DNA from 4 places in the Desulfuromonas acetoxidans DSM 684 genome. Region 4 is predicted to be linked to each of the others. Evidence: riboswitches for the same ligand, from Rfam matches in the RefSeq annotation. Region 4 holds a riboswitch; each other region holds the start of a gene.
The links. A riboswitch is a leader RNA that binds a small molecule or an ion and turns the genes downstream of it on or off. The one in region 4 is predicted to bind cobalamin.
Positions count from the first base shown of each region.

Region 1: it holds a riboswitch for cobalamin, as region 4 does, so the genes downstream of both, DACE_RS15130 (TonB-dependent receptor plug domain-containing protein) here and DACE_RS08100 (TonB-dependent receptor plug domain-containing protein) in region 4, are expected to answer to the same signal.
Region 2: it holds a riboswitch for cobalamin, as region 4 does, so the genes downstream of both, metE (5-methyltetrahydropteroyltriglutamate--homocysteine S-methyltransferase) here and DACE_RS08100 (TonB-dependent receptor plug domain-containing protein) in region 4, are expected to answer to the same signal.
Region 3: it holds a riboswitch for cobalamin, as region 4 does, so the genes downstream of both, DACE_RS17185 (helix-turn-helix domain-containing protein) here and DACE_RS08100 (TonB-dependent receptor plug domain-containing protein) in region 4, are expected to answer to the same signal.

Region 1 covers NZ_AAEW02000025.1:12,214-18,331, forward strand. Annotated here, with positions in the region: gene DACE_RS15120 (TonB-dependent receptor plug domain-containing protein) at 1-1,474, opposite strand, end outside; gene DACE_RS15125 (carbonic anhydrase) at 1,873-2,523, shown strand; gene DACE_RS15130 (TonB-dependent receptor plug domain-containing protein) at 2,603-4,558, opposite strand; cobalamin riboswitch at 4,681-4,862, opposite strand; gene DACE_RS15135 (putative manganese-dependent inorganic diphosphatase) at 5,142-6,118, opposite strand, start outside.
Region 2 covers NZ_AAEW02000019.1:44,101-50,218, forward strand. Annotated here, with positions in the region: gene nrdD (anaerobic ribonucleoside-triphosphate reductase) at 578-736, shown strand; gene DACE_RS13925 (anaerobic ribonucleoside-triphosphate reductase activating protein) at 733-1,320, shown strand; cobalamin riboswitch at 1,378-1,564, shown strand; gene metE (5-methyltetrahydropteroyltriglutamate--homocysteine S-methyltransferase) at 1,594-3,891, shown strand; gene DACE_RS13935 (inorganic phosphate transporter) at 3,963-6,118, opposite strand, start outside.
Region 3 covers NZ_AAEW02000007.1:140,711-146,828, reverse strand. Annotated here, with positions in the region: gene DACE_RS07445 (alpha/beta hydrolase) at 1-706, shown strand, start outside; gene DACE_RS07435 (hypothetical protein) at 1,180-1,551, shown strand; adenosylcobalamin (AdoCbl) riboswitch at 1,650-1,797, shown strand; gene DACE_RS17185 (helix-turn-helix domain-containing protein) at 1,961-2,491, shown strand; gene DACE_RS07425 (hypothetical protein) at 2,602-3,183, shown strand; gene DACE_RS07420 (class I SAM-dependent methyltransferase) at 3,236-3,886, opposite strand; gene DACE_RS07415 (HD domain-containing protein) at 4,187-4,618, shown strand; gene DACE_RS07410 (MFS transporter) at 4,688-5,863, shown strand; gene DACE_RS18105 (energy transducer TonB) at 5,900-6,118, opposite strand, start outside.
Region 4 covers NZ_AAEW02000008.1:56,056-62,173, forward strand. Annotated here, with positions in the region: gene DACE_RS08090 (FecCD family ABC transporter permease) at 1-471, opposite strand, end outside; gene DACE_RS08095 (ABC transporter substrate-binding protein) at 468-1,580, opposite strand; gene DACE_RS08100 (TonB-dependent receptor plug domain-containing protein) at 1,592-3,718, opposite strand; cobalamin riboswitch at 3,891-4,096, opposite strand; gene DACE_RS08105 (lysophospholipid acyltransferase family protein) at 4,221-6,047, opposite strand.

The DNA.
Region 1 (6,118 bases), on a different contig from region 4:
GACCAGCGTAGTCCGTATTTTTCATCAGGTCGTTGTAGCTGACATGAAGTCCCGGACGAAATGCCAAACGCCACCAGCTCAAAGTATCTTCAAGGTAAAGATCAACGGAGCTGATTTCAGCATCAGCACTGTCTTCCGGATAAACAACCTTACTGTAGGCGTACTGTTCACCTTCAATACAAAACGAATCATCCCCATCACACATGACAAGATCACTGGTTTTCCATGCACTGTTGGTTGCATAACCTCGTTGATAATCCGCTTTAACCCGTTCAAACGTTATGCCGCTGATCCATTCATGTTTCAGCCCCCATAAGGTGAATGGCGTCCAGGTTGCATGGCTTGCAAGATGCAAGTTGTCTTCTTCGATTTCAATATCACCAAAACCGCCTTCACGGCTAAATCGCCCCCCCCAATCTGCAGAAGGTGTTACCTGATAGTTAAAATAATCATCCGGGGCACTACGATTGTTATCACTGGTCGCATATCCGGCCAACCACTCGACTTTGGCCAAGGAAAAATTTTGTTCAAAACTGGACGTTAACGACCAACCGCCACCGTCGATGCTGTAATCACTGTTTTTAACATCATCATGAAAATAACGCCCCTCATAGGGCGTGGACATGAACGTAATACGTAACGTAGTATCGTCATGAGGTTTATACACGTATTTGGCAAAGTAATTTTCCAAGGCACGATACTGATTGTGTTTATCATCGAACGTTTTTAAAGGAATTTGCGAATAGCTTTTAGAATAGGCGAGCAGAACTCCCATGGTCTCCGTAAGAGGCACATCGACACTGGTATTGCCATAATACTTTCTAAATTCCGGTTGCATGTCAGCTTCTTTTGAGGAGTAAAAATCCTCGCGATACTCCCGATCAACGTGAAAACTAGTCCATTCAGAACGTGTTGAGCGTAAAGAGATTTCGCCACCAAAGGTCTCCTCGGGATCACGGGTTTCAACATCAACCACACCACCGGTAAACCCACTGTAACGTGCGGAAATATTACTGCGGTATACAGTAATAGTGTCAACAAGTGACGAATCAAGAAAGAGCTGTTGAGAATGGCCCGGAACATCTGTAGAACTGGCCGGATTGTCTGAGGTGGGATCAATCAGGCTATTGTTGCCAAAGCCGTCAATCAAAAAGCTGTTATCGTAAACACGCCCACCGGAAATAGAAATTTCAGCAGGGAGGATTTCGCCACCGGTCAAAGAGGAATTATCGGTTTCACTGAATTGAATGCCGGGAAGGACTTTGAGCAAGTCCGTTATGGCACCATCGCCTTGCGGCAGCGACTGAAGTGTTTGCTTTGAAAGAACGGACTGGCCCGGAGTGGTCACAGCAGAGGTATCAATAACGGTGATATCCGGTAAGGTTTCCGGGTCAGATTCGGTTTGCGCTCCGGCAGCGGTTACCGACACCAGCAAGAACAGGACACACAGCCCCCAAAATACAGAATGGCGCACAGCGAACTTCCCCTCTCCCATAAAAACGTCTTCCCCAAGCTGCAGAAAAAAAACAACTTGTTCGTGAAGTTTGACCCGGCTAAAACACGATGACAGCAGTGCGGTGGCAGGCGCACAATTGAGCATGTCATAGTGAACAATAGAAAAATCATCCCTAAGGAGTCGGTTTCACCGAGAACCACGGGTTCAAATGTGAAACACTTTGTTACATTAGCATGTTGCGTCTTCATTTAAAACAGGTCAAATCGTCAATAAACGACGATATTCCAAACAATTAGACAATTCACAGACACAAAAACTGCTTGCAAATTTGCTTTTTTCAGGGCATTGTTGAGCAGCTATTTTCCGATTTAGTCAATAATTTCATCAACAAGCAGAAATCCCTTGGAAAGGTAGATATGAAGGATCTGACGTCTCTGGTCAGCGGATTTCGCCGCTTCCAGGAAAATTTCTTCAGTGAAGATACCCGATTATTTGATCAGCTTAAAAAAGCCCAGCATCCGAAAATTCTCGCCATTGCCTGTTGTGACTCGCGAGTCGACCCTTCCCTGCTGACCGATTGCGACCCCGGTGATCTGTTTGTGATCCGCAATGTTGCCAACCTGGTGCCGCCTTACCAACCTGATGCTCACTACCATGGTGTCTCGGCGGCCGTTGAATATGCGGTGTGCTTTCTCAATGTCGAATACATTCTGGTCATGGGGCATTCTCAATGCGGCGGCATCCAGAGTCTGATGGAGAAAACCGGCGGCTGCGAAGATGGCAACAACGAATTTATCGACAAATGGGTCAGCCTTGCCCAACCGGCAAAAGAGACAGTTCTCAAAGAACTGGGAGACAAACCCAAAGAGATTCAGACACGTGCCTGTGAACAGGCTTCGATCCTGTTGTCGCTGGAAAACCTTCTGACCTTCCCGCAAATTCTCAAACGCGTTGAAGCAGGAACCCTTTCGTTGCAGGCATGGTATGTCGATATCCAGACCGGTGCGCTGCTCAGCTATAATCCGAAAAGTGGTGAATTTGAGGTTCTGGTGAACCATCCAGAATAAAAAGACGCAAAAATTCGCATAAAAAAAAGCCGCCTCGTCACGAAGCGGCTTTTTTTATTTCTATTGCGCTGCAAAATTCTTAAAATCGAACCTTGCCTCCAAGATAAAAGGATTGACCTGCAGTCGCGTAACTCCAGGCTTCTTCGTAGTGTTCATCAAACAAATTATCGATTCGCGCATACAAGGTCAGGTTGTCATTGACATCGTAATCTGCGGCGAGATTGACCAATACATACGCATCAAGTGTTTCAACCGCGTTGCCATTTTCATCAAGAGCACTGCTAATCGCTTCACGCTCATCAACCCAATAACCATCCACGTTGCAACTGAAATCTCCAATTGCATACCGTATCCCGGCATGAACCTTATGCAGGGGACGACGTGACATGCGGGCGCCATCCGGATCTTCGGTATCGTTGTACGTGTAATCGAGACGACAACTCAACGGTTTGTCAGCAAACAAATGGAAAGCAACTTCCACACCTTCGGTTTCACTTTCACCATCTAGCTGAGCATATCCGCCAGGCCAAGCCATTCCAGGAATAACACGCGAAGAATCCCAATCAATTCGGTCTTCAAAGATCGTGCGAAACCAAGTCACACTGGCGACAACCTGATCTCCGAACAGGTTTTGATCCACGCCAAGTTCCCAAGAACGGCTTTTTTCCGGATCAAGATCTTCATCACCATAGGCAGAGTAGAGTTCATACAAAGAAGGCGTTCTGAAACCGGTGGCATAGCTGCCGCGCACCGTGGTACCGGTTGCTTCAATCTGATAGGCAGGAGCAATACGCCAGGTGCTTTTGCCGCCAAAGCGATCGTGGTCATCATAACGAAGCCCGGCAATGAGATCGAGACCACCCATGGTAAATTGATCCTGAAGCCAGACACTGAGGGTTTCGGCATCTTCTTCGTCAGCAGAAGAACTTTCAGAGCTTTCGCTTAAATAGCCGATGCCGGCCGTAAGGCGATTGGACGGAACCACCTGCCAGGTTGCCTGCCAACTCCACTCATCGGTCTTGCCGAGATAGTCGTAGGAATCGTTATCGTCATTATCATAGGCATCACGCTCCTGACGACTGAACTTGTAATCGACATCCGAGATCACCTGACCATCAAACAACAGGGCATGAAGGTTGAGGCGGGTAAACAGACGTCGGGTTTCCAGAGAATTCTCTTTTTTTCCATCAGGAGCGGCGACATACGACCAAAGCATAGGGTCATAATCAAAGCGGTCACCAGCATAGCCGCTACCCCAGTCATCCAGATCCATTTCAGCATCGGCATAGCGAATCACACCGGTAAGAGTGGCTGCAGCACACAACGGTGCATCAAACTTGCCACTGAAGGTCGTATTCTCCCATTCATCGTCTTCCGAGGTGTTTCCGGCATGGGGGATGTCGTTATTGTCGGCGTTGGCTATGGAATAACCTTGGCTGGTCAAACGTGAAACCGCCAAAGAGAAATCACTGTTGCCGAGTGAGCCATTCAGACCACCGGAAAACTTTTTGGTGTTGTACGTTCCCGCCTCGACACCGGCATAACCGTGGACACCTTGTGAACCGGATCGGGTGATGATGTTAATCACGCCTGCCGTGGCATTACTGCCGTAAAGAACACTCATCGGCCCTTTAACAATCTCAATGCGCTCGACATTATCTAACAGGATATTGGAAAAATCAGCGCCGCGGTTCACATCTGTCGGGTCATTAGCGGCAATGCCATCAATCAACAGCAGGGTGTTTTTGGAATCAGCCCCACGGATAAACACCTTGCTCGGCGCACCCATGCCGCCGTTGTTGGATAATTGCAAACCGGGAACGGTCTGCAAAACTTCGGTGACCGTTGTCAGATGACGCGCTTCAATATCCTTAGCAGTAATCACTTCAACCGAAGTGCCGCCCACCATCTGCAAATTGCCGGTGGTGCGGGTTGCAGTGACAACAACATCATTCAACGACTGCGTCGTCGGCTCCGCCCAGCCCAGTTGTGCCCACAGAGCGAGCATTACGCCCAGCACAAGCCTCTTCTTCATACAAGCCTCCTACAGGTTTGTGTCCGGAGCGCAAAAAACCCCGAACCGATACAAAACATCGATCCGGGGTTATCCCATATCTCCCGTGATACTTTATTGCTTCAACTTTCGCCACGAAAGTTGCAACCATTGCGTTTCAGGCAGGTCTTCTGGCTTCCAGATCTTCCGTCTCAACACGCCTTCCCGACTCTAAGTCAGTGGCCAAATGTGTTGATCGTCCCTGGTTACAGCGGCGGGCCCACTCCCGAATTTCACGGAATTCCCTATTGTGCTTGCAACAAGCACCTGAAACTTTCAGCGCAGACACCTTAAGAACACCGCCACCCCCTGTCAAGGCCAAAGTAACGCCAATCACAAAAGGTTCTGAACAACCAAAAATATTGACAGTCTAAGATGAACAACCACCCATAAATTCATTAGAAAATGTGGTTAAATTTTAAGTTGTCTTCTCCTTAGATATTCGCTAGCCTAATAAGATGTTGCTTTGGGTTCACCAAAGCTTTTACCCCGTGATGCCCCTCCTTCACGGGTTTTTTTTTGACGCACACAAACACCTTCACGAGTCTCTGCCTGCCCCAAACAGTTAAGCAGCACCTAACACACGTAACAAGTGGGGAATGAGTTGCTTCTTACGTGACAAGACACCACGCAATTCGAACAGATTATCTCCGAGTTGTGGGTAGCCGATCATAAACGCCAGTTGTCGGTCTCCTGCGACCAGCAATTCACTGTTTCCGGCAACGATATCGGTCACCAGCAAACCAGCCATCCCCAGATCACGTTTTTCACGAAGTTTTTCCAGCTCAGCGCTCAATTCTTCCTTCAAGCCATGAAACTCATGGAAGCTAACCACTTCCACCTGACCAATACCAAACTGGCAGCTGGACGCGCTGAATACTTTGAAGTCCGTGGTAATCACCTTCTCCAGCGAATCATAAGCGCTCATGGCACTACTTGAGGCAAAAATGCGTCGGCCATACTCTTGTGGATCAAGGCCAGAGAGCTGACCGAGCCATTCGGCAATGTCACGATCCACCTCAGTTGTCGTCGGCGACTTCATCACCACGGTATCGGAGAGCAAACCGGACAGCATCAGCCCTGCCGTTGCCGGGTCAGGGGTAATTCCCGCGTTCTGATACAACGTTGCCACCAGGGTACAGGTGCTGCCGACAGGCTGATTGATAAAACGGATCGGCTTATCGGTCTGAAAACTGCCCAACCGGTGATGGTCCACCACTTCAAGGATCTCGACCTTGTCCGCTCCAGCCACGGCCTGCGACAGTTCATTGTGATCGACAAGAATCAGTTTGACATCCGAAGGGCGCAGCAGATGACTTTTGGTGGCCACCGCTTCGACCTGGCCGGTGTCATTGACGATAACAACACCGGGGACCACGCTATGCGTCAGACTGACACGCAGTTCATCGACGCGGTCCTGACGACGCAACGTGATGTAATCTGTCTCGGCAAGATGTCCAACCGGCGTCGCCAGCCGCGTCAGCCAGGTACTGGTAGCACTGTCAAAGGAGGTAGACAGGATCGTTACATTGTTCTTGCGCC
Region 2 (6,118 bases), on a different contig from region 4:
TCGACTCCCAAGGGGCTGTCATCAATCAGACTTCACGAAGTTGTTGCAGATCTTTTTCACGTCAGCAGCGTTATCGGTCGTCGCCATAGAATCACTATGGCTCCTCCCTCTGCCTTGCTGACGCAAAAAATTTCAAGCAACACCTCTCGTTCACCTGATCAATAACAACCCCAATGCGCCCTACGGGTTCCCTCGGTGCTAAGCTGGAGGGCTGGGGTGCAAAATAACCCACAGGCGTAGGGCGGGCACCGTCCCGCCCGTTAGATCGGTGCCACACCAGAGATAAAGAAAGACGAAAGAGCGTTATCACGGTTTTACGCCAAGGATGATGAGTCGCACGATTCGTCGACCTAAAGGGCGGCGAGCCGGATAAGCAAAGCATCACGGAAATCGACTCAGTGTCGGTGAATCCAGGTTCAGGAGAAGTTCAGCCGGTTTTTGCATCCTTTTGAGCGGCAAGTCAAAAGGATGTCGCCTGCCGGGGCGAATCCCGGCGACCCTGACCTTGACTTAGATCTTGGCCTTGAGACTGTGAACTTAAACAAAAGAACACAACAAACAACAAAGGAGCCAAACCATGAAAGAAAACCAAAATCAGATCGATGACAGCCAACGCCAACCCTGCGAAGTTTGGACCCGCGTCATGGGCTACCACCGCCCGGTAAGTTCCTTCAACTCTGGCAAAAAGTCCGAACACCAGCAACGCTGCTTCTTCAACGAGGAACGCACCCGTTGAGTTCCGCTTTACAGGTGGGCGGCCTGACCCGCTGCACCACCATCGATTTTCCCGGTGAACTGGCAGCAGTGGTCTATTGCCAGGGCTGTCCCTGGCATTGCCACTACTGCCACAATGCCGCACTGATCCCGGAGCAGGGCCAACAACAGCTCGATTGGCAACAGGTGGTGGCGTTCATCCAACAACGTCGCGGATTGCTCGACGGCATCGTGTTCAGCGGCGGTGAACCCACCGCGCAAACAGCGTTGATTGATGCCATGCACACCGTCAAAGAGCTGGGCATGAAAGTGGCCCTGCATACCAATGGTGCGTATTCCGACCGCCTGCGGGCTCTGTTGCCGCTGTGCGACTGGGTGGGCATGGACTTGAAAGCCCCGTTTGACGACTACGAAACGATCACCAAATGTCCCGCCAGTGGAGAACAGGCACGGCAAAGCGCGGAGCTGTTGCGCGCCAGTGGTGTGGCCCATCAGTTTCGTACCACAGTTGATCCGTGGTTGCGTGAAGAGGGTCGGTTAGAACAGATGCAAGCATTGGTGGAGTCGTGGGGAGAAACCCTGGTGCTGCAAACCATGCGCAGTTAACCTGGCTTCGTAATGGATCGCTTGCGAAAATCAAGGTAAGGAGGTGTGCAAACAAAACACATGAGGAGGCGGATCAAGCATCCGCCAAGGCGAACAGGAAACGGAAGACGGTGAAAATCCGTCGCGGGCGCGCCGCTGTAACCGGCATAGATAATCCCCCTGCCACCACGGTTGATATCAACCGGAAGGGCGCAGGATCACGGGAGCCGGAAGCCAGAAGACGTCCTGTTCACACACAATCATTTGTCTCGCGTTTCAGACAGGAGAACGTCAATGGAAGCACATGTTTTAGGTTTCCCACGGATTGGTCGTGGGCGAGAATTGAAAAGGGCCCTGGAGGCCTACTGGCGTGGCGAAAGCAGCGCCGAAGCATTATTGCATTGCGCCGAAACTCTGCGTGAGCAGAACTGGCGCTATCAGTACGACAACGGTTTATCTCTGGTCACGGTTGGTGACTTTTCCCTTTATGACCAGATGCTTGATACCGCCTGCATGCTCGGCATGGTGCCGCCCCGTTTCGGTACGGTGAACGGTGATGTCGACCTGACCACCTATTTCCACATGGCGCGTGGCGATGCGCAACGCAATATCCCGGCCATGGAAATGACCAAGTGGTTTGATACCAATTACCACTACCTGGTCCCGGAATTTTCCGCCCAGACCAACATCCAACTGGCATCGCGCAAACTGCTCGACGAAACCCACCAGGCCTTGGCTCTGGGGTTGCGGCCCAAACCGGTTCTGATCGGACCGATCACCTTTCTCTCTTTGAGCAAACAGGAAGACGGCGTTAATCGCTGGGAGTTCCTGCCGCAAATTCTTGATGTGTATTGCCAGATGATTCAACGGCTGGCACCGCTGTGCGACTGGATTCAGATCGATGAGCCGGTACTGTGTACTGACCTGTCTCTGGAAGGCAAAGCACAGGCCACAACGACCTGGCAACAGCTCAAGAAGGCGGCCGGATCGTGCCAAGTGCTGTTGGCCACCTACTTTGGTCGCCTGGATGAGGCCGTGCCGTTAATCGCGGCCAGCGGCTGCGATGCCATCCATCTTGATGTGTTGCGCAACGAGTCGCACTTGACTGAAATCATTCAACAGTTGCCAACAAGCATGATGGTCTCCGCCGGGATCGTCGAGGGACGCAATGTGTGGAAGAACGATCTGCGTTGCAGCCGGGAGCGGCTCGACAGGTTGCGCAACATGATTGGTGACGAGCGGCTGATGATTGGCTCCACCAGCTCCCTGCTCCACGTGCCGGTGGACCTGTTTCAGGAGCAGCAGCTCGATCCGGCCATCAAAAGCTGGCTGGCCTTTGCCGTGCAGAAGTGCCGCGAAGTCGCCTTGCTGGCCCACTTGCTCGATGACGGCGACCACGAAGCACTGCTGCGTGGCAGTGACCGCATTCAGAACTGTCGCCGCAGTGATTCGCGGGTGGAGCGGCCTCTGGTCCGTCAGCGAGCCGCCCAGGTCTGCGATGCGATGCACACACGCACAGCCTACGCGTTGCGCCGTCCGCAACAGGCCCAGTGGCTGCACCTGCCGTTGCTGCCGACCACAACAATCGGATCGTTTCCACAAACCCGCGCCATCCGCCTCATGCGTCGTCGCTATCAGAGCGGCGAGGTCAGCGAACAGGTTTATCGCACGTTCATGCAGTCGGAGATTCACAATGCCGTCAGTGAACAGGACGTACTGGGCCTGGACGTGCTGGTGCATGGTGAGCCGGAGCGCAACGACATGGTTGAGTATTTTGGCCAGCAGATGGATGGCTTCTGCTTCAGCGAACACGGTTGGGTGCAGAGTTACGGCAGCCGCTGCGTCAAGCCGCCGATCATTTACGGCGATGTGTCGCGACCGCGCCCCATCACCGTAGAATGGATTCGCTACGCTCAAAGCCTGACCGACAAACCCATCAAAGGGATGGTCACCGGCCCGGTGACCATGCTGTGCTGGAGCTTTGTTCGCGACGATCTGCCGCGCGATGTCGTGTGCCGACAACTGGCTTTGGCCGTGCGCGACGAGGTGCAGGATCTGGAACAGGCCGGGATTCAGTTGATCCAGATCGATGAAGCCGCCCTGCGTGAAGGGATGCCGCTGCGCAAGGACGAAGCCGAAACCTATCTGCGCTGGGCCGTGGATTGCTTTCGCCTTACCAGCGCGGGTGTAGCCGACACCACACAGATTCACAGCCACATGTGCTACAGCGATTTCAATACCATTCTGCCCTGGATTGCCGCCATGGATGCTGATGTGATCAGCATTGAGGCCAGCCGCAGCAACATGGACCTGCTTGAAGGTTTCCGTCGCCTTGAGTATCCCAACGAGATCGGGCCGGGCATCTATGACATCCACAGCCCGCGTGTACCCGAAGTGGCGGAACTGATCGATCTGATCTGGCGGGCACTGGAGGTGGTGCCGAAAGAGAAATTGTGGATCAACCCGGACTGCGGCCTGAAAACCCGCCAATGGCCGGAAGTGCGCGCAGCGCTGCGCAATATGGTCTCGGCAGCCCATCAGGTGCGACAGAGGGTGGAACAGGATCAGCAGAGTTGCCGGACGGCGGACTGATTGCACTAAAAAACCCCGCATCGAAAGATGTGGGGTTTTTTTAGATTCAGTAAGGATTTTTCACCACCCTGTTAATCAATTTCACCGAACGATTGCTCGAAAATTTCCAGCAATTCAAGGTTTTGTTTCGACAGCATCATCGCATTACCGACGATGGCATAGTAAAGGATACTCAAACGCGTTTTCGACGAATTGTCGTGAATGCGCAGTGCCTGCTTTTCGTCAAGCATGGCGGCCAGGGTGCGCAGTTGTTCATCTTTTCGGCGCAGACTGTCGAGGTCGGCGGTGCGACGGCGGTGGAATGTTTCTTCCACTTCCGTGAGGATTTCGTTGAGCAGTTCGCGCACTTGCTGCAGCTCCTCAATCTGTACCGGCAGCAAGCCTTTGTGATGGTTGCCGACATGACGATAAGAGCGCAGAACAATATCACGCTGGCCGTCGGAGAGTTTCTGCATGCGGCGGATGGTCTGAGGGTACTTGTTGGAAACCGCCAGTCCCGTTTGGCTGAGCACGCGCATGGCTTTGAAAACATTGGCGCTGATGACATTGGACCAGCGCTGAATCTTTTTCACCCGCTTGCGCTGTACGCGCAACTGATCCGGGTTCTCACGAAACAGAGCTTCAAGGGTGCTGTCCAGTGAGGTGCGGATCTCGTCGAGTAACAGGCCCATGTGTTCAAAGGTTGTCTCAATGGCTGTTAGTGGTTCTTCAACGGACTTGAGGTTGAAAATTTTCTCTTTTTCCGCTTCGCCGGACATAACGCGATGTTTGCAATGGGCATTGTAGATCAGGCCGGCGGCGAGCAAAATCAGCACAATGACACCGAGTGCCTGACCGTAGAAGATAACGGTGGCAAAAGTGGCGGCACAGGTAAAAGCGATCACAGCCGTCATAAACCAGCCGCCGATAACCGTGAGAACACCGGTGATGCGATAGACGGCGCTTTCACGGCCCCAGGCCTGGTCTGCAAACGAACTGCCCATGGCGACCATGAAGGTCACATAGGTGGTGGACAGTGGCAGCTTGTTGGACGTGGCGTAGGAGATCACCGCACTGGCCATCATCAGGTTGACCGAAGCGCGCAGCAGGTCAAAGGATGCGGTGGTGCCTCCTTCCGTGGGCAGCGGTGCGGCAGTGGGGTCGAGTCGGCGGCTGACCAGATGACGGACCGGTTTGGGAACCACCAGTTTGGCGGTATCAAAGATATGCAGAACCAGGCGGACAATGGCACGTGACAGACCAATGGATTCAAAACGTTCCGCCCCTTCATCCTGCTGGCTGAGGCTGATTTCGGTCTCGGAGACACTGCGGGATTTGCGTGATATCCAGATGGTCAGAACCATGATAATGCCGGCGATGAGCAGGTAAAGCGTTTCCGAGTGCACTTTTTTGTCCAGGGCACCCATGGTGACAGTGAGCGGATCGGCCGTGGCGATGGCCGACTTAAACGCATGCAGGCCGGCCAGTGGAACGCCGATGAAGTTGACCAGGTCATTGGCGGCAAAGGCCATGGCCAGAGCAAAGGTGCCGATGAGAACAATCGGTTTGAGAATGTTGACCTTCATCAGTTGGAGAATTTGCAGAATCACAGCGGAGGAAACAAAGATAATGCCGATCAGGAGCAGGGTGTTGCCTTTGATCCAACTGATGTTTTCCGCCGTCATGAACGAAGCGCCTTTGGCGCCCTTCACCAGGATGAAATAGGTGATCGAGGTCAGTGCCAGTCCACCCCACAGAGCACCGTAACGTTTAATGCGTTGGCGGTAGTCAAAGGTGAATAACAATCGGGTGAAAAACTGGGCAACGGCACCACAGACAAACGATACGGCCACGGAAAGCAGAATACCCATGATAATGGTAAACGCTTTGGCCGAGTTGATGTAATTGGCAATGGTCGACAGGCCATCTCCGGCGGAGATGATTTTGAGCAGCGAGACGACAACGGCCGCACCGAGAAGTTCGAACACAATAGAAACGGTGGTCGATGTCGGCATGCCGTAGGTATTGAACAGGTCAAGCAGGATAATATCGGTGATCATGACCGCGAGAAATACGGTCAGCAGTTCCGGCATGGTAAAGAATTCCGGGTGGAAAATTCCTTTACGGGCCACCTCCATCATGCCGCTGGAAAAGGTGACGCCTGCGATGATGCCGAGACTGGCGATGATCATGATGGTGCGGCGGGTGGCGACACCGGAGCCAATGGAGGAATTGAGGAAGTTCACCG
Region 3 (6,118 bases), on a different contig from region 4:
TATCCTGATTTTCATTCATGGTTTCAGCAATACGTTTGATGAGTCGGTACGACGAACCGGGCAACTTTGTTACGATCTTGGCTTCCCCGGCATTGCCATGACCTATAGCTGGCCCTCACAGGGGGCTTTTTCGGTGGCCAATTATTACCGCGATGAAGACTATGTCCGCCAATCGATTCCTTATCTGAAACAGTTTCTTCTTGATGTTGTTCGCAATGCGGACGGTGCTCGCATCAATATTATTGCCCACAGCATGGGCAATCGCCTGATGACCAGGACCATTGCCGAGATTGAAAAGGAAGCGCCTCAGGCGGTGTTTAATCAGATTATTCTGGCAGCGCCCGATGTCGATGCTAAGGTGTTCAAGGAGAATATCTTTCCGCGGATGGCGGGAAAAGCCCGGCACTTTACGTTGTATGCTTCTTCTGAAGACAAGGCCCTGATGGCGTCACGTGTGTTGCATGATCAGTCACGTCTCGGCGAATCTGGCGAATTCCTGACCATTGTGCCAGGGCTGGATACCATCGATTCAACCGGGGTCGACCCGAGTACACTGGGGCATTCCTACTACTCTTCAACGCGGACGCTGCTTAACGATATTCATGACCTGGTGATCGAAAGTGTTCCACCGGAGAAACGTTATCTGCGCCATGTTCCGGGACGGCCTGCTGCTTACTGGCAGATGGTGTTTGACAGCGATGAGTGATATCAGACTGTGTGCTGGTTTTGTTGAGCGTTGCCACCTGTGGCAACGCTTTTTTTTTGCCGATTTGCTTTCGCTTAAAATAATTTCACAAGACAAAAATATAAAGAACCAAATATTTAAATTGTTTGTTTTTTCTTGTTTTGCTGTAGGCATTCATGCCTGCAGCGATCGATGCAATACCTGGATGCAACAGAAATGATGAGCTTCCAGAACGCAGCAGGGTCGAGGGCAAGTTTCTTCGTAAGGCTGTAATATTCTGTTCGTATAAACCACTAAGCACAAGCTGGATATCCCGTATATGCAGGGTTCAAAGCCTGTTTGAGCATTCCTGATTGGCTGGTGTCTTTATCGACCTGTTTCACATCAGATATTGACATGTCTTGCGCGGCAATTATAAGATGTGGCTATTGTATTAATGAATTGTAAATTTTATCTAAAAAGGATTTGACGGTATTACCCGTTGAAGAGTTACGATGACTGAGAAGCAAATGAATATTGAACGTGGTCGTCAGGAAATTCAGCGAAGAAAGAAACTCCTTGTTGCCTCTATTTTTCTTCTGATTCCTTATTGTATTTTGATTGTCGTACCGGTTGGTCATTTTTTAAATGGTTGGCTGTCGTTTTTTTATGCGGGATTATTTCTGTTTTGTCTCTATCGGCTTAATAAGAACTTCAGGAAATTACCTTGTCCCAATTGCGGTAACGCTATTCTGACGCCGATGCTGAAACCGGCCGTGGGTGAGAGTCAGTGTGTTCATTGTGGTTTAGATCTCAAACCGGCAGCTCAGGCGAAGCGTGGATTGTCGTTTTCACCGATCATTTACAAGCCGGGGGATGGCAAATAATTTGACTTGAACCGCATCCTGCAGGACTGGATGTTGGGCTCCTTGTGATAATTTTCTTGAAAAACACCGGCGATTGTTTTCTACTCCCTGCAGTGTTTTATCTCAAAAAACGGCTTGTGACTTAAGGAAGACGGTGCAAATCCGTCGCGGACCCGCCACTGTGAGGAAAGCTTACCTTTCCAAGTCAGATACTTATGTCACCGGCTATAACTGGCTGCACCTCGCGGATACGGGTTCTCAGACAGGGAATAGCACCACATGTTGGGCTGATTATGCCGTTTTGTGATGAACGGCTGCGTCAGTCGTATGCGTGTGTTTGTGACACATCTTTCCTCGCATCTGACGCCACATCGACCGGAGTTGTTGCAGCTTTCTCAATTTTGTGGATCGGAGCATTGTGAGGGGCAGCATGAGCTATGACATAGGAACAAAAATAAGAGAACTTCGGAAAAACAGGGGCATTACGTTACAGTATGTTGCCAATCAGACCGGTTTTTCTGCCGCTTTGATTTCTCAGATAGAAAACAACAATATCACTCCTCCTATTGCCACTTTGGCGCGCCTGTCAGAGTTTTTTGATGTCAAAATAGGGTATTTCTTTGAAGATGAAGCCCTCGCTCGTTATGAGGTGGTAAGGGCCGATAAAGGCTATACCACCAACAATCCCCATTTTATTTACAAGTCTCTGGTCGGCGACAAATTAAACAAACACCTGAAGGCTTTTTCCATCACACTTTCTCCAGAAGATTACCATTACCGCTTGCCGGATAACGGACGGGATAAATTTCTGTTTGTCAAAACCGCCAGTGTGACGGTTGAAGTTGTTGGAGAGAGTATTGAGCTGACCGGCGGTGATTCGATCTATCTGGACGCGACAGCAACCTGTCAGGTGTGGACCGCTGAAAAGTCGGCGCAGTTTGTTGTGGTGCTCTGCCTGTAATTGTCCTTTTGTTTTTTTCGTCAGCTTGTCGATAGCCCTTTGATGTTCTATGCTTTTATAAGAATATCACTGTTAAAACGGTCGGTTTATTTGCAGACAGGTGGCTGACGATGATCAAAGTCTTGCAAGGGAAATGGTGGATACTTGTGGTGTGTTTATGGGCTGTCGTTAGCTTGTCCGGATGCACTAAATTATTGCCACGCTCCGAGGAAGTAACTTTATCCAAATGGGACAGTTTTCGTCAGATTAAAACCGCTTACGACCAGATCGAGCCGGGCCGCAATGTTGAGGATCTGACGAAATTGGGGTTTGATCTGGAAAAGACGGCAAATATGCAGCGTCTCAATTATACGGAGCTTGTTTTGCTCTTTCAGACATCGCCTCAGGCTGGTCTTGCTCCGCAGCTGCAAAGTTGTCTGGAACAGCCTGACGAGTGCCAGGCATATGTGTATGAGCTGAAACGCCTGCGCTCCAAACGGGTCGGTAATTTCTGGGCCGATTTTTTCAACTTTTACCGCAAATCCGATATCCGTGGCTGGCAGTTTAAAATGTTGCTGGTTCTCAGTCGCGACAAGGTCGTTTACAAGCTGTGGAGCGGAACTCCGGCCATCAAAAAGGTTCATGAAGAGCGCAATCCTCTTGGCCCGTTACAGAGTTCGGGTAGCCGCTTGTTGCGTGTTGCCTACGAGTGACCATGTGTCCAGCGTGGTCCACGCTTTTACGCTCCGTGATCAACATGTCTCTCTATCTGACATATTTCAGAATCACCCCTTTGAACGGTTCGTCCAGATAATCGATGTCCTCCGGTTTGTGCTGACTGTGCTCATAGCCCAGGCTGGCCATTTTTTTGCTGAAACGGGCGTGATGACCACGCCCTGGATCGACCAAAATAATGGTGCAGTGGGGGCTGGCGTGCTGGTTGATAAATTCGGATAACAGCTCGACATGCTCGTGCTCGTAGAGAATGTCGCTGCCGATAATCAAATCGAATAAGCCGAGATTGCTCTGATCATCATTCCAACCTGTACGAACAAACGGGATTGCTTTGTTTTCGTTGAGCCGGGTATTTTCTTCTAAGAACCCCGCGACTTCCGGGTGATAGTCGGTGGCGGTAATATCCGCATGACGGTGATTGAGAACCAGGCTCGATAGACCGATCCCGCAGCCCACTTCAAGAATACGCTGTTTTTTCAGCGGATAGGTAAACATGTAGTGGGCAAGGACATTGCCCGAAGGCCACACCTGACCGAAGATCGGCCAAACAGCGGAAGAGATACCCAGTTGTTCGGCTTTGCCCTGATCGTCATTGAATTGCTGGCGATCACGTAGGATGCGGACATGGATGTCCACATCACCAAACTCAATGGTTTGGTACTTGACCCGAAACATGGCCATGAAATACTCACAGTGTAATTTGTACGCAACGCATCAACGGGATGCGAATTCGCTACGTAAAAACAGCCCTGGCAAAGGGGCAGCCGGGCCTGGATGTGGAGCGCGTCGAATAGATGGTGACGCGATGGAGGTGCAGGATGGATGTGTATGGCAGGTTGAATCGACACTGTCACTAATCATATACTCATCTATTCCGACACTATAAGCTGTTTGATGGTGAAAAGATATCACCGAATTTATAGCAGGCTGTTTAAAAACGGCCTGTGGAACCCCAAGCCGGAGAGAGGGGAGTCTAAATTCATGAACACCATAGAACATGCGATTGAGATTGCCGCACGTGCCCATGCCGGGGCAACGGATAAAGGTGGCGCCCCTTACCTGTTTCACCCTTTACGGGTGATGTTTGCGGTCTCAGGTGAGGCAGCACAGATTGTGGCGGTTTTGCACGATGTGGTTGAAGACTCGTCCGTGACCCTTGAGGACTTGTGTAGAAAGGGGTTTTCACCCGAGGTTGTTACGGCTGTGGATGTATTGACTCGACGCTGTGGCGAAAGCCGTCTCCAGGCGGCTCGCCGAGCGACAAAGAACCCACTTGCCCGCCAGGTCAAGCTGGCGGATGTCATCGATAATATGGACATGAGTCGGATTGCCCAGCCTACAGCGCAGGATTTTTCACGACTTGAGGAATACGCACGAGTCAGAGAATTGCTTTGCTCTGATGATATTCTCTGACACAATGGCGCTTTAGCCGTTTATGACAGAACGAGCCACCAGCCTTACCCGCCCCAGAATGGTTTCAGCATGGCGCGCATCGAACACAATATTCTCAAGATCTACCTTATCAAAACCGCACGTTGGTTGATGCTGACGACGCCGTTTTTGCCGTTGTTTATGGCCGAGAACGGCATTGATAAGAGTGGTTACGGTTTACTGGCATCAATCCAGGCTCTGTCCATTGTCTTTTTCGAGGTGCCATCGGGCTATCTGGCCGACGCCATCGGTCGCAAGAAAACACTGGTGCTCGGTTCGATTCTTGGCGCATTGGGGTATGTGATCTATTCCGTGTCGTTTTCGTTCAGTGGGTTTTTAGTGGCTATGGTGGTGCTGGGGATTGGTCAGAGTCTTATTTCCGGATCGGATTCCGCCATGCTTTACGAAACCCTGGTGGATATGAACAGAACCGGCGAATATTCCCGCTATGAAGGACGGGTGATTGCCCTGGGCAGCCTGATGGAGACCATTGGCGCACCACTTGGCGGATTGCTGGCGGTGGCCAGTCTGCGCTATCCATTCGTTGCTCAGTCGGTGGTGGCGCTGATTGCGCTCCCCGCGGCATTGACCCTGGTGGTTCCGGAGCAGGAAGCGCGTATTCGCGGTACCTCGATAAATCTATTGCCCGCGTTGAAACGATCACTGTTGCTTGACCGGACCCTGTTGTTGTTGGTGATCTATGCCGCGCTGGTCGGGGGTGGCACCTACACCATGGCCAAGGCGATCCCGTACTGGTTCAACGATTCGTTTGCCTCCTCAGCCATGCAATTGGGGATTTTCTGGAGTGTGCTTAACCTGAGCGCGGCGTTTTTCTCCCATCATGCTTACAAGATCGAGCAGCGTCTAAATCCGCCCCTTTTTATGACAATCATTGGCAGCGTGGTGTCAGCGAGTTTTATTGCCCTCGGGGTGTTGCCTGCCTATCCGGCGATGGCGGTACTGGTGTTGTTTTACTGCACCCGGGGATTGGCCACGCCGATTCTGAAAAACTACATCAACGAACAGACCGACTCACAGGTGCGCGCTACGGTGCTGTCGGTGCGGATGTTTCTGGTCTATGTGCTGTTTGCGGCCTTGTTTCCGGTGATGGGTTGGGTCGGTGACGCCTCAGGATGGAGCACGGCGCTGGTTCTGGCCGGAATCTGTTTTGCCGTGATTTACGGCAGTGCCTTGTTCGCATTCACAGTGACAAAAAAGTCTGCGTGAGACGAACATCCATCACACTCGCGTGTGATGGATGGATTAGTGGTTCTGGTAACGAACCGGCATCACCAGCACTGCTGCAATCGGTGGTGGGGGAAATGGTGCTGCACGTCTGACTGTTTTGACGGCATTTTTATCCAGGATGCTGTGACCACAACTTTCGACCACCTCAATGTCCCGAACGCTGCCATCCGAGCAGATCTTAAAGCGCACTTTGACCTGACCGCCGAGCCCTTTGCGTTGTGCCTGTCGTGGATA
Region 4 (6,118 bases):
GGTTTCACGTCCGCAGTTACGCCACAGACTCAAGGCGAGGATCAGCAGGGTGGTGGCCATGGCGCCGCTAAACGCCAGGCCGGTGACCAGCCACGGCGACACGGTCAGCGCCGGACCCGACGACAGCAGCCAGATGCCGCACGCTGCGCCGAACGACGCGCCCTGGGAGATGCCCAGGGTGGAGGGAGAGGCCAGTGGATTGTTCAGTAACACCTGGAGGATGAGCCCGGCCGTGGCCAGAGCCGCGCCGCCGAGAATGGCGCTGCAGGCGCGCGGCAGGCGGATGTGCAGCAGGACGCGTTGCGACGCGCTGAGGGAATGGCCGTCACCGCACCACAGCTGACGCCAGTCCACATCCATGGCGCCGCTGGTCAGGGCGAGCAGGGTGATCAGGCCCAGCACCAGCAGGGTCGCCAGCCAGCCCACGGTCAAACGACGCTGGCGCTGATGATAGGCGTGGCGCAGGCTCATGATGACGGTCTAGCCTCTGCGGTGAACGGCGCGAACGGGCCGAACAGTTCCGCCATCTCCCGGTAGAGCGGTGCGCCGACAAAGAAGCGGTAAAAGCGGTCAGCCGTGGCCGCGATATCGACATCGGCAAACGCCTCGGGGTAGAGGATGGTGGCCATGTAATGGGTTTCGGCCAGCACCGTATCGGGGCTGGCTGCGTAGTAATGGGGAATGATGCGATACAGACGCTGGTTGCGTACCGCGCTGAGCGCGGCAAACGCCGGATGGTTGAGGTCGTTGTGTACCAGAGACGCACCGCTGGCACAGATGAAGATTACCTCGGGATCGGCCTTGATTAAACTTTCCGCAGCCATAGAAAAGCGCCCTTTGATCAGGTTCTTTGGGGGCGTGATGGCGTCGGCGATGTTGTGGGCGTTGAGCAGCACAAACGGCGGATAGTCGCGGCTGGTGCCGAGCAGGCCGTGGGCGACGCGGAAATTGAGGCCGCCGATATAGCATGTCGTGGATGAGGTGTGCCCTTTGATGCGCTGGTGCAGATCATCCAGGCTGGCGTCGATGAATGCCTTGATCTGTTCGGCGCGCTCCCGGCGTTCACAGATCGTTGCAATCAGATTCAGCGATTGTTCAAACCGATGGCGCTGGCTGGTCAGGTTGCCGTTGTGCACCATCACCACCGGAACGCCGGTCTGTTGTTGGAGGCGATCGGCGGCCTGCGGCGTGCCCCAGCCCATGAAGATGACGTCGGGCTGCAGTGTGACCAGCGCCTCAGCGTCGATCTGACGGCGTGAACCGATACCGGGCAATTCGCCGAGCTGGGGATGGGCCAGTCGATAGGAGCGGCCGCTGCCACCCAGCCACTGACGCGGATCTTTTTCCTCCTGCTCCACGCCGACCACCTGCGAGGCAAGGTTCAGATAGCACAGCATACTCAGAGCGGAATGGATGCCCACCAGCCGCTGGGCCGGAACGGGCACCTCCACGTGGCGTCCGGCCAGGTCCGTTACCGTGCGCGAGCCACGATGATCAGTGGCCGCGCCGGCAAACGAATTGGTCAGGATGATCAACAGTCCGACCACCACACATCTGGCAATGATTCGTAACGGCATCATCGTTATATCCGTTAAAAGGTGCACTGCAGTCCCACAACAATATTGCGGCCCGGTTCGTAGATCCAGGTCGCCTGGCTGGAACGCAGATGGCTGCGGTAGCCGCGGTCAAGCAGGTTTTTGAGGCTGACGTTCAGGTCGATGGCGTCAAACATGGCCCAGGCCCCAAGGTTGAGCCCGGCATGCAGATCAACAGTGGTATAGCCCGGCGTCTCTTTTTCGCTGTCCGACACATTGCGTTGACGGTCGTAGAGGGTGGCCTGGGCGCGCAGGGTGTAGCGCATGCCGTTGCTCAACGGCGCAGCGTAGCGCAGACCGATGCGGCCGTTGAGCGGGGCAATGGCACTGAGATGATCATTCGTGTCACGATCTTTGCCTTCCACCCAGGCGATGGCCGTTTCCACATCCAGCCGTGATGTCAGACTGATGGTGGCTTCGGCATCGATGCCGTACAGCTCCGCATCCTCGACATTGACGTAACCGTAGGTGGGAATAGAGCCGAGGAATGAACTGTCCTGTTTGACCAGATCAATGTAGTCATCAATGCGGTTGTAAAACACACTGACATAGCCACTGGCGCGGGATGACAGGTATTTGAGACCCAGATCGGCATTGTAGGTGTATTCGGCATCCAGATCCGGGTTGCCGATAATCACCTGACTGCCGCCGCCACGGGTGGAATAGCGCTCAAACAGATCCGGAGCACGAAACGCTGTGGCCAGATTAGCGGTCAGGTGCAGGGTGTTGCTCAGGGCGTAGAGTGAACCGAGGCTGAATGTGACGGCTTGATCTGTTTCGCGGGAAAATTTATTGACCGACGCGATTGTGGCGGCACCGTTGCTGCCGTAGCTGGTCTGGCTCATGGTGACATCGTCGGCATCGGCGGCAAAGTAATCGTAGCGACCGCCGAGGGTCAGGCTCCAATCTTCGCTGATCATGATTTCATCCTGGGCAAACAGCCCCAGATGGTCACGTTCGCCGTCGGGCAAAGGCTGAAAAGTGAGCAGCTTTTTCAGCGATTCGTTGGTGGTGCTGAAGATCTGCTGCGATTCATTGGAATCCGTGGTTTCATGGACAATCTCCAGGCCGGTGACCCACTGTTGATTCCGTCCCGGCGCAAAGGTGGCCTGCAGCGAGCCGCCGGTGGCGGTGGTGTCGATGGTGTTTTGCTTCAGGTTGTGGACCTGTTTGGCCGTGTTGGGAAAATCGCCGACAAAGCGCCGTTTCTGATCGACATGAAACACACGGGTTTCCAGACGCTGTACTGCACCGAGGTCGGTGCCGACATAACCGAGTTTATAGCTGCGGGTATTGTACAGGGTAAAGTGGGATTCCGGCGCGCTCGGGTCTTTTTGCGCCACCCCCATGTCGTTGATGTCGTTAATGCGCAGCTCCGCCTTGACCGTGTGGTGGTCGTTGATGTTGTAGAGGGTTTTCAAGTCGAGGCTTTTATTCTCAAACTGGCTGTGAGGCAGCTCGTCGCCATCGCCCACTTCATAGTCGTCGTGATCCTCGGCCGCCACATTGAGGCGGATGCCGAGGCCGTGACCACCGGCGTTGACCGTGTAATTGCCGACCACACCGTCATCCACCGATGAATAGCGTGTGCCGATGTGGTGCTGCGCCTGCCAGGTGTCGCCATCGGCCAGAGCCACCTCCTTGGTGATGACGTTGATGACGCCGCCGAGGGCGTCGCTGCCATAGAGCACGGAGGAGGGACCCTTGACCACTTCGATCCGATCAATGTCGCTGCTGTCGATAAACGGTGTCAGCGGCGCGCGTCCCGCCCACAGGTTGGTCTCGCGGTCGCCGTCGAAAAGCACCAGCACCCGGTTGGTGCCCATGCCGCGAATGGTTGGCGTGGTTTCCCACGGCCCGGCGCCGCTCAAGGTGACGCCGGCCACGCCGTCGAGCAGATCGGTGAAGGTGGTGGCGTTCTGTTCCTGAATCTCTTGCTGATCGACAACACTGATCGTCACCGGCGTGGCAAAGGCGGAATTTTCCGAGCGGGTGGCGGTGACCACCATGTCATCGAGCCGGATGCTGTCCGTTGTTGCATCGGCAAACGCGCTGGAGAGACTCAGTGTCGTAATCAGCAGACATATAAAAAGGACATAACGAATAATGTGGCGATTTTTCATGGTGAAACACTCCCTGAGTAATTACAAAAAATACATAGGATAAAAAACGGGGAGGATTCAGACCATCAGGCGAGGTGGAAAACAAAAAAGAGCCCGTAACCAGACGGTTACGGGCTCCCATTGTGACCCTTGACCTTGCGCATGTCGACCGAATCATCCCCTTCGGTACTGTTGACATTAAACCACGATAGCAGGTCTTCTGACTTCCGGATCATCCTCCAATCGCGCCTTCCCGAAGTCATTCTTCAGTGGCGTTATGCGATTGTTGTCCCCGGTTACAGCGGTGGGTCCGTTCCCGATTTTCACGGGATTCCCTTTTCAGCAGCCGCGGAGGCTTGGTGGCTCCTATGGCTGAACACTGTCGTGGTGAACGTATTTAATTGTTGTGAGCTATGTCCTGTCGTGTATACAAAAAGGCCATGGCGGAGATAGGTATAGCTGATTTGCGGCGATGCTCGCAACAGCTTTCTTGTTTTTAGGGGAAAAAATAATTCTCAAAGAGTCAGGCGCAGGCCGCCGTCTGGTGCTGTTGTACCGCCAGGTAGTTCGCGTAACCTTGCCGTCCCATGTAGCGTTGCAACTGTTTGCGTTCGGTCTGTTGCAAATCGACCAGCAGCAGGCCGTCAATCACATGACCGAAATCCGGATCAAGATTAAAGGCCAGCAGCTTGCCGCCAAGGCTCAGGTAGTGGCGCAGCAGCACCGGGATACCGCGGCTGTCGCTCTCCAGGTCGGCAATCAGCGCGGAGATCTCGTCCATATCGCGCAGCAACGGGTCGCTCTGCTGCGCGGATAGGCCTTGGATCTTCAGCGGTGTCACCGGCACCGGCAGGCGCGGCGATACCAGCCCGGACCATTCCTTAACCATGAAGTAGCGTGTCAACGTGTCGACCATCAGGTGGCGCGAGTTGGCGGTGTAGTCGTTGGAGATACTCACCGGGCCGAACAGGTAACGGTAATGTGGATTGTTGACCAGATAATGACCGATCCCTTTCCACAGTAGCAGCAATGGTGCATAAGAGCGCTGGTATTCCGGGCGGATAAACGAGCGTCCCAGCTCCAGGGCGTTGTGCAGCCGCTCCAAAAGTTGCGGTTGAAAATTGAACAGCGTTGAGGTGTAGAGGCCTTCGGCGCCGTAGTGGCCGAGCAGGTCATCCACCCGTCCGATGCGGTAGGCGCCGACCAGCTCGCCTTGTTTGTGGTTCCACAAGCACAGGTGGGTATAGGTTTCGTCAAAACGATCAAGATCAATGCTGTGGCCGGTTCCTTCACCCACATCGCGGAAGGTGACTTCCCGCAATCGGCCGATTTCGTTGAGGAGCCCAGGGGCTTGTGCCGCAGTGAATTCGACGACGGCAAAGTCACCACTGTGCACCAGGTGCTGCGCCTCGGGCAGGGCGGCAATTTCGTTTTTCAGGGTCTCAGCAGGCCGGGGCGCGGAAATGGGCTGCGGCTCGTCGTTTTCTGATTTGGCCACGGTTTTTGCGCGGGTGTTCGTTGCCAGGTTCAGGCCATAGGTGCGCAGACGCAGATAGTTGTTTAACTCCTGACTGGTCGCAAAGCCGATCAGTTTTTTGCTGGGCAGCAGATTGCCGATGCGCAGTGGCAAGGTTTGTCCTGCTTTGTTCAACAACATGTGCGGCAACAGCAGGGTACGCAGGCGTGGATGAAGGCGTCCCGCCCATTGAAACAACGCCCCGTTTTCACCGGGAAAGAACACGGGGAGTACCGGGGCCTTACTGCGACGGACCAGGCGCGGCAGGGTCGAACTCCAGACCGGATCAGTTATCTCGCCCGTCGCTTGACGGGAGGACACTTCTCCGGCAGGAAAGATCACCAGCATGCCGCCTTGTTTCAACCAGTTCAACGATTGACGTAATGGGGTCAGGTTGGTGCGGGCCGCGTCAGCGCCACCAAACGGATCGACATTGATCAGCTGATCGCGCAATTGCGGAATGCCGCTGAGCATGAAGTTGGCCATCACCTTGAAATCCGGGCGCACTTTGCCGAGTAAGGCCATGAGGATCAGCCCCTCAATACCGCCGAACGGATGGTTGGCAATCAGGATGCATGGCCCTGAGGTTGGGATGCGTGCCTGTTCGTGGTCGCTCAACTGATAACGAACGTCAAGGGTGTTCAATGCCTGTTCGGCGAAAGAGATCTCAGTGTCTTGGGCGCTGACCCGGTCGTAAAGTCGCTGGCAACGCTGTAGGCCCAGCAGGTGTTCCGCCATCATCAACAAAGGTTTTTTCAACCGCGCCGGGACACTGGAAACGGGTTGTCGCGAAAGAAGAAAAGGACTCGCCAGAGTATTGTCTGTTCCGATCATATCGCTCCATCCTGCGATTTGGGTGATCCGTCATATAAACAGGAGCGTGTTGGAAACAGGTTGAAATCGGA